3 regions of the Nocardioides nitrophenolicus genome follow, and region 3 is predicted to be linked to each of the others. Evidence: predicted binding sites of a transcription regulator. Region 3 holds the regulator's gene; each other region holds the start of a gene.

Region 1 (4,143 bases), 1.4 Mb from region 3:
CGAGCGCGGGGTACCGGCCCGGCCCGCGCTGCTGCTCGGCGCGCTCGGCACCGGCCTGCTCGGCGGGCTGGTGCTCCCCGAGCGGGCCCTCGGCATCGGCACCTTCCTGGTGCTGGTCGCCGCGGGGTCCGTGGTGCTCACCGCGAGCCGGGAGCGTCGGGACGCGTTCACGCTGAGCTGCGCGGGGCTCTGCGTGCTGCTCGCGGCGACCGCCGTCGTACGGGACGCGGAGTGGGTGGTCGTGCTGTGCCTGCTGGCCGGCGCCGGACTCTGCGTGATCGGCGTGACCGGGGGACGCACCCTCGGTGGGTTCCTGCTGTCGGGGCTGATGTGGCCGGTCGCGGGCCTGCGCGGGATGCCGTGGCTGGGCCGGACGGTCACCGCGCTGCCGGTGGTCGGTCACGGCGCCGCCCTGCTGCGCACCCTGGTCTGGTCGGTGCTCGGCCTGGTCGTCTTCGGGGCGCTGTTCGCCTCGGCCGACGCGCTGGTCGCGGAGTGGGTCGACGCGCTGCTGCCCGATCTCACCGTCGACACCTTCGTGCTGCGCGCCTTCGTGACCACCGCCGTGGGCGGCACGGTGCTCGCGGCGGCGTACCTCTCCCTCAACCCGCCGCGCGTCGACCGCGCCGGGGTCGCCCCGCGGTCGGTGGCCCGGCGCTACGAGTGGCTGGCGCCGGTCCTGGTCGTGGTGGGCGTCTTCGCGGTCTTCCTCGTCGCCCAGGCGACGGTGGTGTTCGGCGGGCACGCCTACCTGCGGCGCACCACCGGCCTGACCTACGCCGAGTACGTCCACGAGGGCTTCGCCCAGCTCACCGTCGCCACCGCGCTGACCCTGCTCGTGATCGCCGTCGCCGCCCGCAAGGCCGCGCGGGAGACCGCGGCCGACCGGCTCTGGCTGCGGCTCGCCCTCGGCGCGCTGTGCGCCGAGACGCTGGTCGTCGTCGCGTCCGCGCTGTACCGGATGGACGTCTACCAGGAGGCGTACGGCTTCACCCGCCTGCGCCTGCTCGTCGACGTCTTCGAGGGCTGGCTCGGCGTCCTGGTGCTCGCGGTCGTGGTCAGCGGCATCGGACTACGTGGTGCCTGGCTCCCGCGGTTCGCGCTCCTGAGCGGCGTGCTGGGCCTCCTCGGGCTGGCCGCGGTCAACCCCGACGCGTGGATCGCCCGCCACAACCTGGACCGGTACGCCGACACCGGCCGCGTCGACTGGTCCTACCTGCGCGGGTTGTCCGACGACGCCGTACCGGTGCTCGCCGAGCTGACCGGATCCGACCGGACCTGTGCGCTCGCGGGCCGGCGGGTCGGGGGCGACGACTGGCTGGAGTGGAACCTGGGGCGGGCGCGGGCCGGCGACGCGTTGGCTGGCGCTGGGGCAGTCTCGCTGGACGCGACGGAGGGCTGTGTCGAGCGGGGGGACTAGACCACCCACCGTCAGGATCGCGCAGAGCGTCGTGGCGTGGGCCGCTAGCTGTCGCGGAGCTCGCGCCGGGAACGCAGCGGATGCTTCAGGATCCAGAGCGGGTCCTTGACGTGACGGACCGTCCGCCTGATGCCCAGAGTCCCCAGAACGGGCGCATCCGCGCCAAGTGCGGCTGCCAGGATCTCCTCTGCCTCGGCTTGGGGCATGCTTCGCAGGTCATCCTCGACAGAGATGATCGCAGCACGGATCCTGGCCGCAAGGGCGGCGGCGTACTCGTTTGCGCGCTCGGGACCACCGGCCATGCCCCGAATCGTGGCACGTGCGGGCCCGGGAGGTCGGCGAGACACCACGCCGCCCGCACCGGCTGCCGACTCCCAGGGCTGGCCACGTGCTGCGGGCGGCGGCATCCTCGAGAAGTGCAACTCCATGACTTCGAGGTCTACGAGGAGGGCAGGCGCTGCGTCTGGACCCTCACCTCGCCGTCCGCGACTGTCTTTGTCGCCGATGTGACAGGGCGACTGACGCCAGATGAGGTCGGGACGAACGGGTTCGGCATGGAGGACGCCGTCGCAGCGTTCGCCGACGCACAGCTTGATGTCACGCTGTGCTTTTCAGCAGATCCGGAATCCGACTGGGTAGAGGGCGTCCTCGTCAGCACGCTGAATGCCGATCTCGCAGCCGATGGATGGAAGCCACTTCCCAACTGGAACGGCTCGCCTTTCCGCTTCTGTCTGGATTCAGGGATTGCCGTTCTCGCAATAGCAGAAGCCTTTCCCGACCTGCTCCGCGTTCGCGGGGGAGCTGGCGCGTTCGATCTGGCGGCACGCATCGGGCAGGAGGATGAGCCGAGATGTGAGCCTGACCGTGTCTACTTCAAGGCAGACGTGAACTGCTTCGAGTGCTGGGCATTGGGCGACCCTGGCAATCATCAGGCCATCTACATCGACATGGCGCCCGGGTGACACCCAGCGCTGCCCGGCACGAGCATCAGAAAGCTGAGCACGGCGGGCACCTCCATGCTGGCTGGGCCAACTACAAGGTCGACGGACGCTACGGCTTCCAGCAGGTCTTGGTGATCGTCGAGCGCGACACCATCACCGTCGCCGACCTCGAAGGCGAGATCCTGCATCGAGCACCAACGCGCCCCCGTCGGCGTCCGATACGACGGCAACGGCCGACCACGCGGAGGACAGGGACCCGAAGAAGTGTCAGGTAAGTCCTGAGACATCACAAGGAGACAGCTCAGGTTACCTTGCGTTCGAACACATGTTCGATTAGGATGAGCGCATGTCTACACTCGGGGCGCTCTCCACGGCTACGGCCGCGGCCGACCGCGCCGCCGAGCTGGCCCGCCTGGACTGGCAGGGCCTCGAGGGCCCTGATGCGGTGAATGTGGTCGAGTCGATCACGGCGGCCCGCTCGTTCCTCGACGCCGCCCTGCTGCGAGGCATCGAACGACTCGAGGCCACCGACGCGGTCCGTGAACTGGGCTGGGCCTCGGTCAAGGACTACCTCACCCACCTCACCGGCGGCCACAAGGGCAGCGGCGGCGGACTGGTCCGCGCGGTCGAACAGCTGCGCGACCTGCCCGAGGTCCAGACCGCCCTCGAAACCGGACACGTGACCCTGCCCCAGGCCCGCGCGATCGCGGCCAAGGTCCACACCCTGCCCCGAGTGCCCGAGTTCCGCACCGCGGTCGCCGCCGAGCTGCTCGACCTCGTCGAGCGTCACCACTACGACGCCTCCGACCTGCAGAACGCGTTCAGTGATGTCGTGCGTGGACTCGACCCCGACGCCGCACTCGTCAACGCGGACAAGGAGAAGGCCAAGGCCGAACGCGGTGCCCACCACGCCCGGTACCTGTCCTTCGCCGAGGACGGTCTCGGCGGGGTCCGGGTCAAGGGCTACGGCACCCTCGAGGACACCGAGGCGATCAAGGCGGTCCTGCTGCCGCTCGCGGCCCCGGTGACCTCCGCGCCGAGCGCCTGCGGTGGGATCCCCCGGCCGGCCGGGGCCCCGGCCTACGACACCGACGGGGTGGCCACCGCCCGGGCCTGCCTGGATCCCGAATGCGCCCACGACGGACGCGATGTCCGTGACGCCGGCGCCCGGCTGTGGGACGCCCTGGTCGACGCCTGTGACCGGCTCACCCTCACCGATGACCTCCCGAGCGACCACGGCGCCAAGCCCCGGGTCATCGTGTTGATCGACCACGACAGCCTCCGCCAACAAGTCATCGACACCGGACTCGCGCGTGAGGGCCAGGCCCCCACCGGGGCCCGGCTCTCCGCGACCGCGATACGCCGGATCGCGTGCGACGCCGAGATCATCCCCGCCGTCCTCGGCACCCACAGCCAGGTCCTCGACGTGGGCCGGGCCCAACGCCTCGTCACCCCCGCCCTGTGGACCGCGCTGGTGATCCGGGACCGACACTGCGCCTTCCCCGGCTGCACCCGCATGCCACTGGCCTGCGACGCCCACCACATCACCCACTGGGCCGAACAAGGCACCACCAGCCTCGACAACCTCATCATGCTCTGCCGCCACCACCACACCCTGACCCACCAAACCCCCTGGGTGGTCCACATCGACCCTGACACCGGCCAACCCGTCTGGACACCACCACCACGCAACACCCTCGACAACCTCCGCAAGGCCGGGATGGCCTACGCACCCGCCCGACCACGCGCGGCGTGAGGTGCCAGGTGTCCGGCACCTGAGGA
Region 2 (4,143 bases), 710 kb from region 3:
CGACCACGGCAACAACAAGGTCTCCTTGTACATGCAGGGCACGACCTACGTCCCCAAGGCAGACGTGAACCTGACCCTCAGCAACTTCGGTGCGCAGGTGCTGAAGTTCGGGCTGATCGCGCGCCAGATGGAGTTCAACATCAACAACGGCAACCCGCGCTACACCGGGCCGGTGTTCCAGATCCCGGACAACACCTTCACCACCGGATTCGTCAGCAGCGTCGTCCAGCTCGAGGTGCATCTGTGTCTCGGGGAGTCGACGGTGAGCACCGACTGCAAGGCGAGAGCGCCGGCGCTCACCTCGCGCGTGCAGTTCTACGACCCCACGGGGGTTCCGGTGCCGTTCGCCCGACAGGTGACTCCACTGAGTTGGAACCACACACGCTGAGCGAGCACCAGGCACTCGACGTCCTCGTCCCCGTCCTCGCCGGCGTCCTCGGGCTGGCGATCGGGTCGTTCCTCAACGTCGTGGCGCACCGGGTGCCGGCGGGGGAGTCGGTGGTCAGCCCGCCGTCGGCGTGCCCCCGGTGCGGGCACCCGATCCGCAACCGGCACAACGTCCCCGTGCTCGGCTGGCTGGTGCTGCGGGGGCGGTGCTTCGACTGCGGGGAGCCGATCAGCGTGCGCTACCCGCTGGTGGAGGCGGGAACCGGCATCGCGTTCGCCGGGGTCGCCGCGCGGTTCGGGGTGGACGAGTGGCGGTTGCTACCGGCGTACCTCGCCTTCGCGGCGATCGCGATCGTCCTCGCGCTGATCGACGTCGACGTACGCCGCCTGCCGGACGCGATCGTGCTGCCGTCGTACCCGGTGCTGGGGGTGCTGCTGGCGCTCGGCGGGGACGGTCCCGCGCTGCTCCGGGCGGCCGAGGGGGCGGTGGTCCTCGGGGCGTTCTTCTTCGTCGTCTGGTACGTCGCGCCCGGCGGGATGGGCTTCGGCGACGTGAAGCTGTCGGGCCTGGTGGGCGCGATGACGGCGTACCTGACGTGGGGGACCTTCCTGACGGGGGCCTTCCTCGCGTTCGTGCTCGGTGCGGTGGCCGGGCTGCTCCTGATGGCCGGTGGGAAGGCAGGGCGCCGGACCGCGGTGCCGTTCGGGCCGTTCCTGGTGCTGGGCGCGTGGAGCGCGATCCTGGGGGCCGGATACCTGGGTGACGCCTACCTGAGGTCGATCGGCCTGTGACAGCCTGTGACGGCCTGTGACAGCCTGTGACGCCACCTGTGGAACGATTCGAACTTCTGTTCGAAGTGGTGTAGGGTGGGTCCAGGCCGTACGGCGGGATGCTTCGAGTGGTTCCGGGGACCTGAGGCCGAGCGTTGCCGGACATGGCGCGCACCTGTGTGGTGCGTCACGACCGCTGAGCCCGAGGGGTTCCTCCGTGCAGGGCGAGACCGTGTTGTCGCGCCCTGGGAGTTTCAATGTCTGCCGCTGTTCTCACCGCACCGCACCCGATCGTGGGGTGTGCTGCTGAGTTGAGCGCGGTGTTGGCCCGGGTGGGGCAGGTGCAGCCGGTGTTCATGTCGGTGGCGGACAAGGAGTCCGCGCTGGTGGGTCTGGCTCGGGTCGAGGCGCAGGTGGCCGAGCTCAAGGCCCGGGTTTTGGCGGCGGGTGAGGATGTCGCGGTGGCTCACGGGGCTCGGGACGTGGCGGCCTGGCTGGCCCAGGCGACCCGCTCTGATCCGGCCCCCGTGCGCGCGGAGCTTCGTCTGGCGCGGGCGCTCGAGCAGCGTGTGGTGGTGGCGGCGGGGATGCGGTCGGGTGAGGTGTCGCCCGCGCAGGCGCGGGTGATCGCCCGGGCGGTCGCGGACCTGCCGGCGGGTCTGGGTCCCGAGCTGGCTACGCGGGCGGAGGCGACGTTGGTGGGCTATGCCGCGCAGCATTCGCCGCGGGAGTTGAAGCGTCTGGGGCGTCGGATCCTGGAGGTGGTGGCGCCGGAGGTGGTGGAGGCCGAGGAGGGGCGCCGGTTGGAGGATGAGGAGCGTCGGGCGCGGGAGACGGCGTCGTTGCGGTTCCATGATCTGGGTGATGGCCGGACCCGGGTCGCGGGAGTGTTGCCGACGCCGGTGACCCAGCGGCTGGAGCACTACCTGCAGGCGTTCACCTCACCGCGCCGGACCGGCCGTGACGGCCCTGGTGACGGCCCTGGTGTTGGGGGCGGTGTTGAGCGGCTGCCGCGGCATCGTGCCTACGCGGATGCGTTCGCGGCGTTGTTGGAGCGGCTCGATCCGGCGCGGTTGCCCGAGCATGGTGGGGACGCGACGACGGTGCTGGTCACCATCGACCTGGCCGCGCTGCGGGCCGACCTGGCGGTGGCCGAGGTGATCGGCGGTGATGGGGTGGAGTCGATCTCGGCGGGGCAGGCGCGGCGGTTGGCGTGTGGGGCGGGGATCGTGCCGGTGGTGTTGGGTGGTCGGGGTGAGGTGCTCGACCTGGGGCGGCGTCGGCGGTTGTTCTCGCGGGCGCAGCGGCGGGCGTTGCGGGTGCGGGATCGGCGGTGTCGGGCCGAGGGGTGCACGATCCCGGCGGTGTGGACCGAGGCTCATCATCTTCAGCCGTGGTCGTGGGGTGGGCGGACCGATCTGGGCAACGCGGTCAGTCTGTGTTCGCACCACCATCACCGCATCCATGACCGGGCCTACCGTGCGGAGCGGTTGGCGAGCGGCGACGTCCGGTTCCACCGACGCACGTGAGGAGGCTCAGGGACGGTCGTCGTACCGGTGCACCACGCGGTCGCGGCGCCACGGCGGCGCGACGATCAACGACAGCACGATCGCGAGGACGCCGGCGACGATCAGGATGGTGCCGAGTGCGTCGTCGTTCACGTACTTGATGTCGACGGTCACCACGTCGAGAGCGAGGACGAGGCCGGCGACGAGGAGGAGGATGCCGAGTCCGATGTACATGGCAGGGAGATGCCCGGAAACGGCCGCGGCAGACGGGTGCGTCGGCGGATCGGTGGGGGTCAGCGCTGGGTGAAGCAGACCAGGCAGGACCGCGGGTCGTGCTGGAGGTGGCTCTCGTGCAGCCGGGACGCACGGAGCAGGAGGTCGTCCAGCGCGCGCTCCGAGGCCGCGATCTCGAGGATCGCCGCCTCGAGGTCGGGGGAGAGCAGCCCCGGTGCGTGCCGGCCGTCGGGCTCGACGACGGTGGCTTCGAGTGCGCTCATGGGTCCTCCCAGGTCCTGCCGAGACTCCGTGGTCCTTCGAGGATCGGGGGCGGCGAGCGCGCGGGCAACGGGTGGGGCGAAGGTCCGGCCGGTCGCCGGCCGGGGCTGGTCCGTTCGGGCCAGCGGGCAGGGACCGGGGGTCCTCACTGCAGGGCGGCGGTCAAGCGGGCCACGTTGTCGACGTACTTCGCGCCCGGGGAGCGCTCCTGCCACGCGTCGAGGGTGAGCTCCTTCGACAGGGCGCGGTAGGTGTCCTCGACGCGTCGCATCTTCGCCACGACGGCGGGGTCGGGCATCATCAGCGACACCTCGTAGTTGAGCGCGAACGAGCGCATGTCCATGTTGCTGGAGCCGACCACGGCGACCTGGTCGTCGATGGTGAAGTGCTTCGAGTGGAGGATGTACGGCGCCGGGTACTGGTAGATCCGGACTCCGGCCTCCAGCAGCGCCTTGTAGTACGACGCCTGGGCGTGCCCGACGAGGAACTGGTCGGACACCTCGCTGACGAACAGCTCCACGTCGATGCCGCGCTCGGCGGCGGTGGTGACGGCGTACAGCAGCGACTCGTCGGGCACGAAGTAGGGCGAGGTCAGCGAGATCCGCTCGGTGGCGGCGTAGAGCAGCGTGGTGAACATCCGCAGGTTGTTCTCGGCGACGATGCCGGGGCCGCTGGGGACGACCTGGCAGGGGACGTCGAAGACCTCCTCCGGGCGGCGGTCCGGCTCGCCGTGGACGGCGACGAGGTCGACGACGTGGCCGGTCTCGACGTACCAGTCCGAGGCGAAGACGGCGTTGAGCGCGCCGACGACGGGGCCTTCGAGGCGCACCATCAGCTCGACCCACTCGCGGCCGAGACGGTGGTTGGCGGGCTTGTTGTAGCCGGGCTCGGTGAGGTTGAGCGAGCCGGTGAAGCCGACGCTGCCGTCGACGACCAGGATCTTGCGGTGGTTGCGCAGGTCGGGGCGGCGGAATCGGCCCCG
Region 3 (4,143 bases):
CCTCCGCGTCCGCCGCGCTCGCGAAGTAGCCGTGCTCCTTGCCCGCCTTGACGTAGGTCGACACCACCCGGTCGATGAGCTGCTTGAGGCCACGCTCCCGCTCGGGCGTGCCGACGGCGCCACGGAAGTACTTGGTGGTGACGATGGTGGAGGCGTTGAGCGACCAGAAGTCGGGGAACTCGACCCCGAGCTGCTCGAAGACGGTCTCGCCGGTCTTCCAGTTGGTCTGGACGACGTCGCGCCGCTCCCAGGTGATCTCGTCGTACGGGTGCACCCCCTCGGTGCTGAAGACCCGCTGGATCTTCAGTCCGTTCGTGGGGTAGCTGGCCGTCTCGCTGGGCGTCTGGCTGCGGGCCGTCTCGGTCATGGCTCTCCTGGTCTCCTCTGTCGGCGTGTCTGTCGGCGGTCTGTCGCGGGCGGTGCGTGTGGGCGGAGCGTCGGCGATGCGGCGGGAGCCGCGCGGGCTCCCGCGGAACGGGGAAGGTGGTGGCCCGGCAGGCAGCTTCCCCACTACCTGCCGGGCGTCTGTGGTCAGCCCGTCGCGGCGGGCTGGGCTCCCTCGGACTGGAGCTGGCGCTCGGCCCGCATCAGGGAGATCTCGTTCTCGAAGTCGGCGGCCGAGTCGAAGCCGCGGTAGACGGAGGCGAAGCGGAGGTAGGCGACCTCGTCGAGACGGCGCAGCGGCGAGAGGATCGCCAGGCCCACCTCGTGGGCCGCGATCTCGGGGCTGCCGGCCAGCCGGAGCTGGTCCTCGACCTCCTGGCCCAGCCGGGCCAGGTCGTCCTCGTCCACCGGGCGACCCTTGCAGGCCTTGCGGACACCGGCGACGGCCTTCTCGCGGGTGAACGGCTCGGTCGCGCCGGAGCGCTTGAGCACGGTCAGCTGCATGGCCTCGACGGTCGTGAACCGCTTCTCACAGCTCGGCGACTGGCAGACCCGGCGACGCCGGATCGAGCAGCCGTCGTCGGAGACGCGGGAGTCGAGGACCTTGGTGTCGTGGTGCTTGCAGTACGGACAGTGCATGGGTCCCCTCCTTCCCGAGCCTACGACCTGTGGACAAGCCCCAGCCTGTGGAAAAGTCGGGGCGATCTGTGCGTTTCCACTCTTGTCCTGTGGGTGACGAAGGGTCGCCTTGTGGACTAGATGTGGAGAACTACATCGTTGTAACTACTAGATGTAGTGGTAACCGTACGCCTCGGCCACCAGTGATGCAAGCGCGGGCCGCGGCGAGTTCGAGAGCGGGTCGCGTCCGACGGCATTTGCGCAGGTCACCCCGCATGACAGCCCCGGCGACGGCTCCGGAACCGGCGTTTCGCGGCCGGCCAAGCGGGGTCGAGGGCGCGTTGGCTGAGCATTCCACCCACCCATCGGCAACAATGACCGCCGTGACGGGTGGCAAGCGGGCTGGCGATCGAGCGAAGGCGACGTTCCGTCCCGCCCTGCTGCTCATCGCCGCGGGCGCCACCGCCTCCGTGGTCGCGTGGGGATATCTCGTCATCGCCGCGATCGACTTCGGCGCGACCGGACGCCACGACGGCAAGACCAGCGCGTGGGTGCTGATGGGCGTCGCGTCGCTGGGCGCCATGCTCTGCCTGTTCCTCACCTTCATGCTGGCGATCCGCCTCTCCCGCGCGCTCGGCATGTCCCACCACCACGAGCCGCGGCCCAAGCGGGACCCGGCCACCCCCAAGGGCGGCAAGCGCGCCGCTCGCTGACCGCGCGACGTACGCCGCGGCCACGCGACCCGAGGACGCGCGAGGGGCGGGATCCGGTTCGGTCGGATCCCGCCCCTCGTCTTCCCCAAGGCCAATGCTGGCCGGTCTCCGCTGGGGTCGAGTCAGCGGAGAGCTCGTGGACGGGCGGCGCGGCCGCCCGGGAACCGCTCAGTGCGTCGGGACGCGCAGCTCCTGGCCGACGTAGACCACGCTGCCGTCGAGGGTGTTGAGCTGCTGGATCGTCTGCATCATGTCGCGCACGTCGTCGCCCGAGGTGGCGGCCGCGTCGCTGGCGATGTCCCACAGCGTGTCGCCCGGACCGACCGTCACCAGCTGGACCTGCGGCGCGCCGCCGCCGTCGCGGGTGGCGGCGGAGCCGGCGGCGAGCCAGACCGCGGCCAGGGTGACGGCGACCAGGGCCAGCAGGAACACGACCGCACGGCCGCGCCGGGTCAGCCGGACCTGGCCCCGCGGAGCGGGGCGAGCGGCGACGGGGCGGGCGGCGGTCGCCGAGCGGCGGACCTGGGTGACACGGGGTGCGACGGTGAGGGTGCTCATGGTGATGACCTCCGGGGGAAGGGACGGGGCTGTCTGCAACCAGGGAGGTTGTATCCAGGGGGTCCGACGGAAGGTGTTCGATCAGGCGTTCGATCGAACATGTGTACGAGATTAGATCAGGTGTTCGAAGATTTCCAGCACCGTTCGAAAGTTCGTTCGACCGGCGTGTCGCGACACGCGGTTCGAACAGGTGTTTGAAACCGGCGGGTGGGTTCGGTTAGCGTCGTCACACGGGCCCGGTCGATCCGGGCCACACCACCCGATCCGATCTGGAGGGCGATCCATGGCTGAGCGCAAGGGCACTGAGCGCAAGGACGGCGGGCCGGCCAGCAGCGTCACCGAGCTGCCCGACGGCCCCGCCGACGCGACCGGGCTGACCCCGCGCCAGCAGCGGGTCCTGGCCCACATCAAGGACAGCATCGAGAAGCGGGGCTACCCGCCCAGCATGCGCGAGATCGGCCAGGCGGTCGGGCTCACCAGCACCTCCAGCGTCGCCCACCAGCTGCGCACCCTCGAGGAGAAGGGCTACCTCAAGCGCGACCCCAACCGGCCCCGCGCGCTCGAGGTGTTCCTGCCCGAGGTGATGGCGGCGCGCCGAGCGATGGGCGCCGCCGAGGAGACGACGTACGACGAGACCGGGATCGGCGACGCCGCGCCGGCGCCCGCCAACGTCCCCGTCGTCGGCCGGATCGCGGCCGGTGGCCCGATCCTCGCCGAGGAGCGGGTCGAGGACGTCTTCCCGCTTCCGCGCCAGCTCGTCGGCGACGGCCAGCTGTTCCTGCTCGAGGTCAGCGGCGAGTCGATGATCGAGGCCGCGATCTGCGACGGCGACTACGTCGTCATCCGCCAGCAGCCCACGGCCGAGAACGGCGAGATCGTCGCCGCGATGATCGACGGCGAGGCGACGGTCAAGACCTTCCAGCGCAAGGCAGGTCAGGTCTGGCTGCTCCCCCACAACCCGGCGTTCGAGCCGATCGACGGCACGAACGCGACCATCCTCGGCAAGGTGACGGCGGTGCTCCGGCGGGTGTGAGGTTTGCCCGACCGGCCGGTGACATAGGGTCAGCCATGTCCTGTCGCCCTACCCTAGGCCGGTCCTGATGCCTCGTCGCAGCCACTTCCCCTTCATCGGGCTGCCCCTCCCCCTCCTGCTCAGCGCTCTGCTCGCGGCCCTGCTCGCCGTGCCCTTCCTGGGCGCCGCGGCGCAGGCCGACGACACCGTCCCCGCGCCCCCTGCCGGCGTCGCCGTGCCCGTCGACGTCGACGACACCGCCCAGGAGACCGCCGAGCAGGCGCTCGCGACGGTGCAGGACATCGTGGAGACGGCGCCGACGGGCACCCCCGAGACCGGTGCCGACCTGACCATGGCGCTGCGCGACCTCGCGCTGACCCGCGACGACCTGCCGGCCGGTCTGCAGGACGACGCCGCCCGGCTGCTCGCCCGCCCCGGCACCGGCTACCGGCCGCCGCCGGGCTCGGGTGGCATCGAGTGCACCAACGGCTCCGGGCTCCCCTGCTACACCGCGCCCGAGGCGACCCCCGAGTGCGGCGGCAACATCTGCGTCCACTACGTCGCGAGCTCGTCCGACGCCTCCTCCCAGGCCTGGGCGCAGCAGGTCCGGTCCGTCATGACGAACGTCGCGAGCCGCTACGTCGCCGCGGGCTACCGCACTCCCGTCGGCGACGGGGCCGTGGGCCAGGCCGCCGGCGGCACCGGCAACGGCGCCAACGTCTTCGACGTCTACCTCGCCGACCTCGGCAAGCGCGGCCTCTACGGCTACTGCACGACCGACCAGCGGGTCGCCGGCCACGTGACGGCGGCGGCGTACTGCGTCCTCGACAACGACTACGCCGAGTTCGGCCCGGTCCC

Evidence for each region. Region 3 encodes LexA, which represses DNA repair genes until DNA is damaged. Its sites were predicted from a motif close to TCGAACANNTGTTCGA; they were not measured.
Region 1: the regulator LexA is predicted to act here: its motif matches at 2,679-2,694, upstream of JOD66_RS13310 (HNH endonuclease signature motif containing protein).
Region 2: the regulator LexA is predicted to act here: its motif matches at 1,228-1,243, upstream of JOD66_RS02935 (HNH endonuclease signature motif containing protein).

Annotation. Positions count from the first base shown of each region.
Region 1 covers NZ_JAFBBY010000001.1:2,735,604-2,739,746, forward strand. Annotated here, with positions in the region: gene JOD66_RS13290 (DUF4153 domain-containing protein) at 1-1,420, shown strand, start outside; gene JOD66_RS13295 (hypothetical protein) at 1,465-1,722, opposite strand; gene JOD66_RS13300 (hypothetical protein) at 1,837-2,382, shown strand; gene JOD66_RS13305 (hypothetical protein) at 2,358-2,549, opposite strand; gene JOD66_RS13310 (HNH endonuclease signature motif containing protein) at 2,708-4,117, shown strand.
Region 2 covers NZ_JAFBBY010000001.1:602,100-606,242, reverse strand. Annotated here, with positions in the region: gene JOD66_RS28065 (hypothetical protein) at 1-388, shown strand, start outside; gene JOD66_RS02940 (prepilin peptidase) at 370-1,179, shown strand; gene JOD66_RS02935 (HNH endonuclease signature motif containing protein) at 1,416-2,687, shown strand; gene JOD66_RS02930 (DUF6458 family protein) at 2,694-2,900, opposite strand; gene JOD66_RS02925 (hypothetical protein) at 2,960-3,163, opposite strand; gene cls (cardiolipin synthase) at 3,307-4,143, opposite strand, start outside.
Region 3 covers NZ_JAFBBY010000001.1:1,307,810-1,311,952, forward strand. Annotated here, with positions in the region: gene JOD66_RS06420 (vitamin B12-dependent ribonucleotide reductase) at 1-367, opposite strand, end outside; gene nrdR (transcriptional regulator NrdR) at 532-1,023, opposite strand; gene JOD66_RS06430 (hypothetical protein) at 1,386-1,715, shown strand; gene JOD66_RS06435 (LysM peptidoglycan-binding domain-containing protein) at 1,884-2,273, opposite strand; gene lexA (transcriptional repressor LexA) at 2,557-3,306, shown strand; gene JOD66_RS06445 (MXAN_6640 family putative metalloprotease) at 3,374-4,143, shown strand, end outside.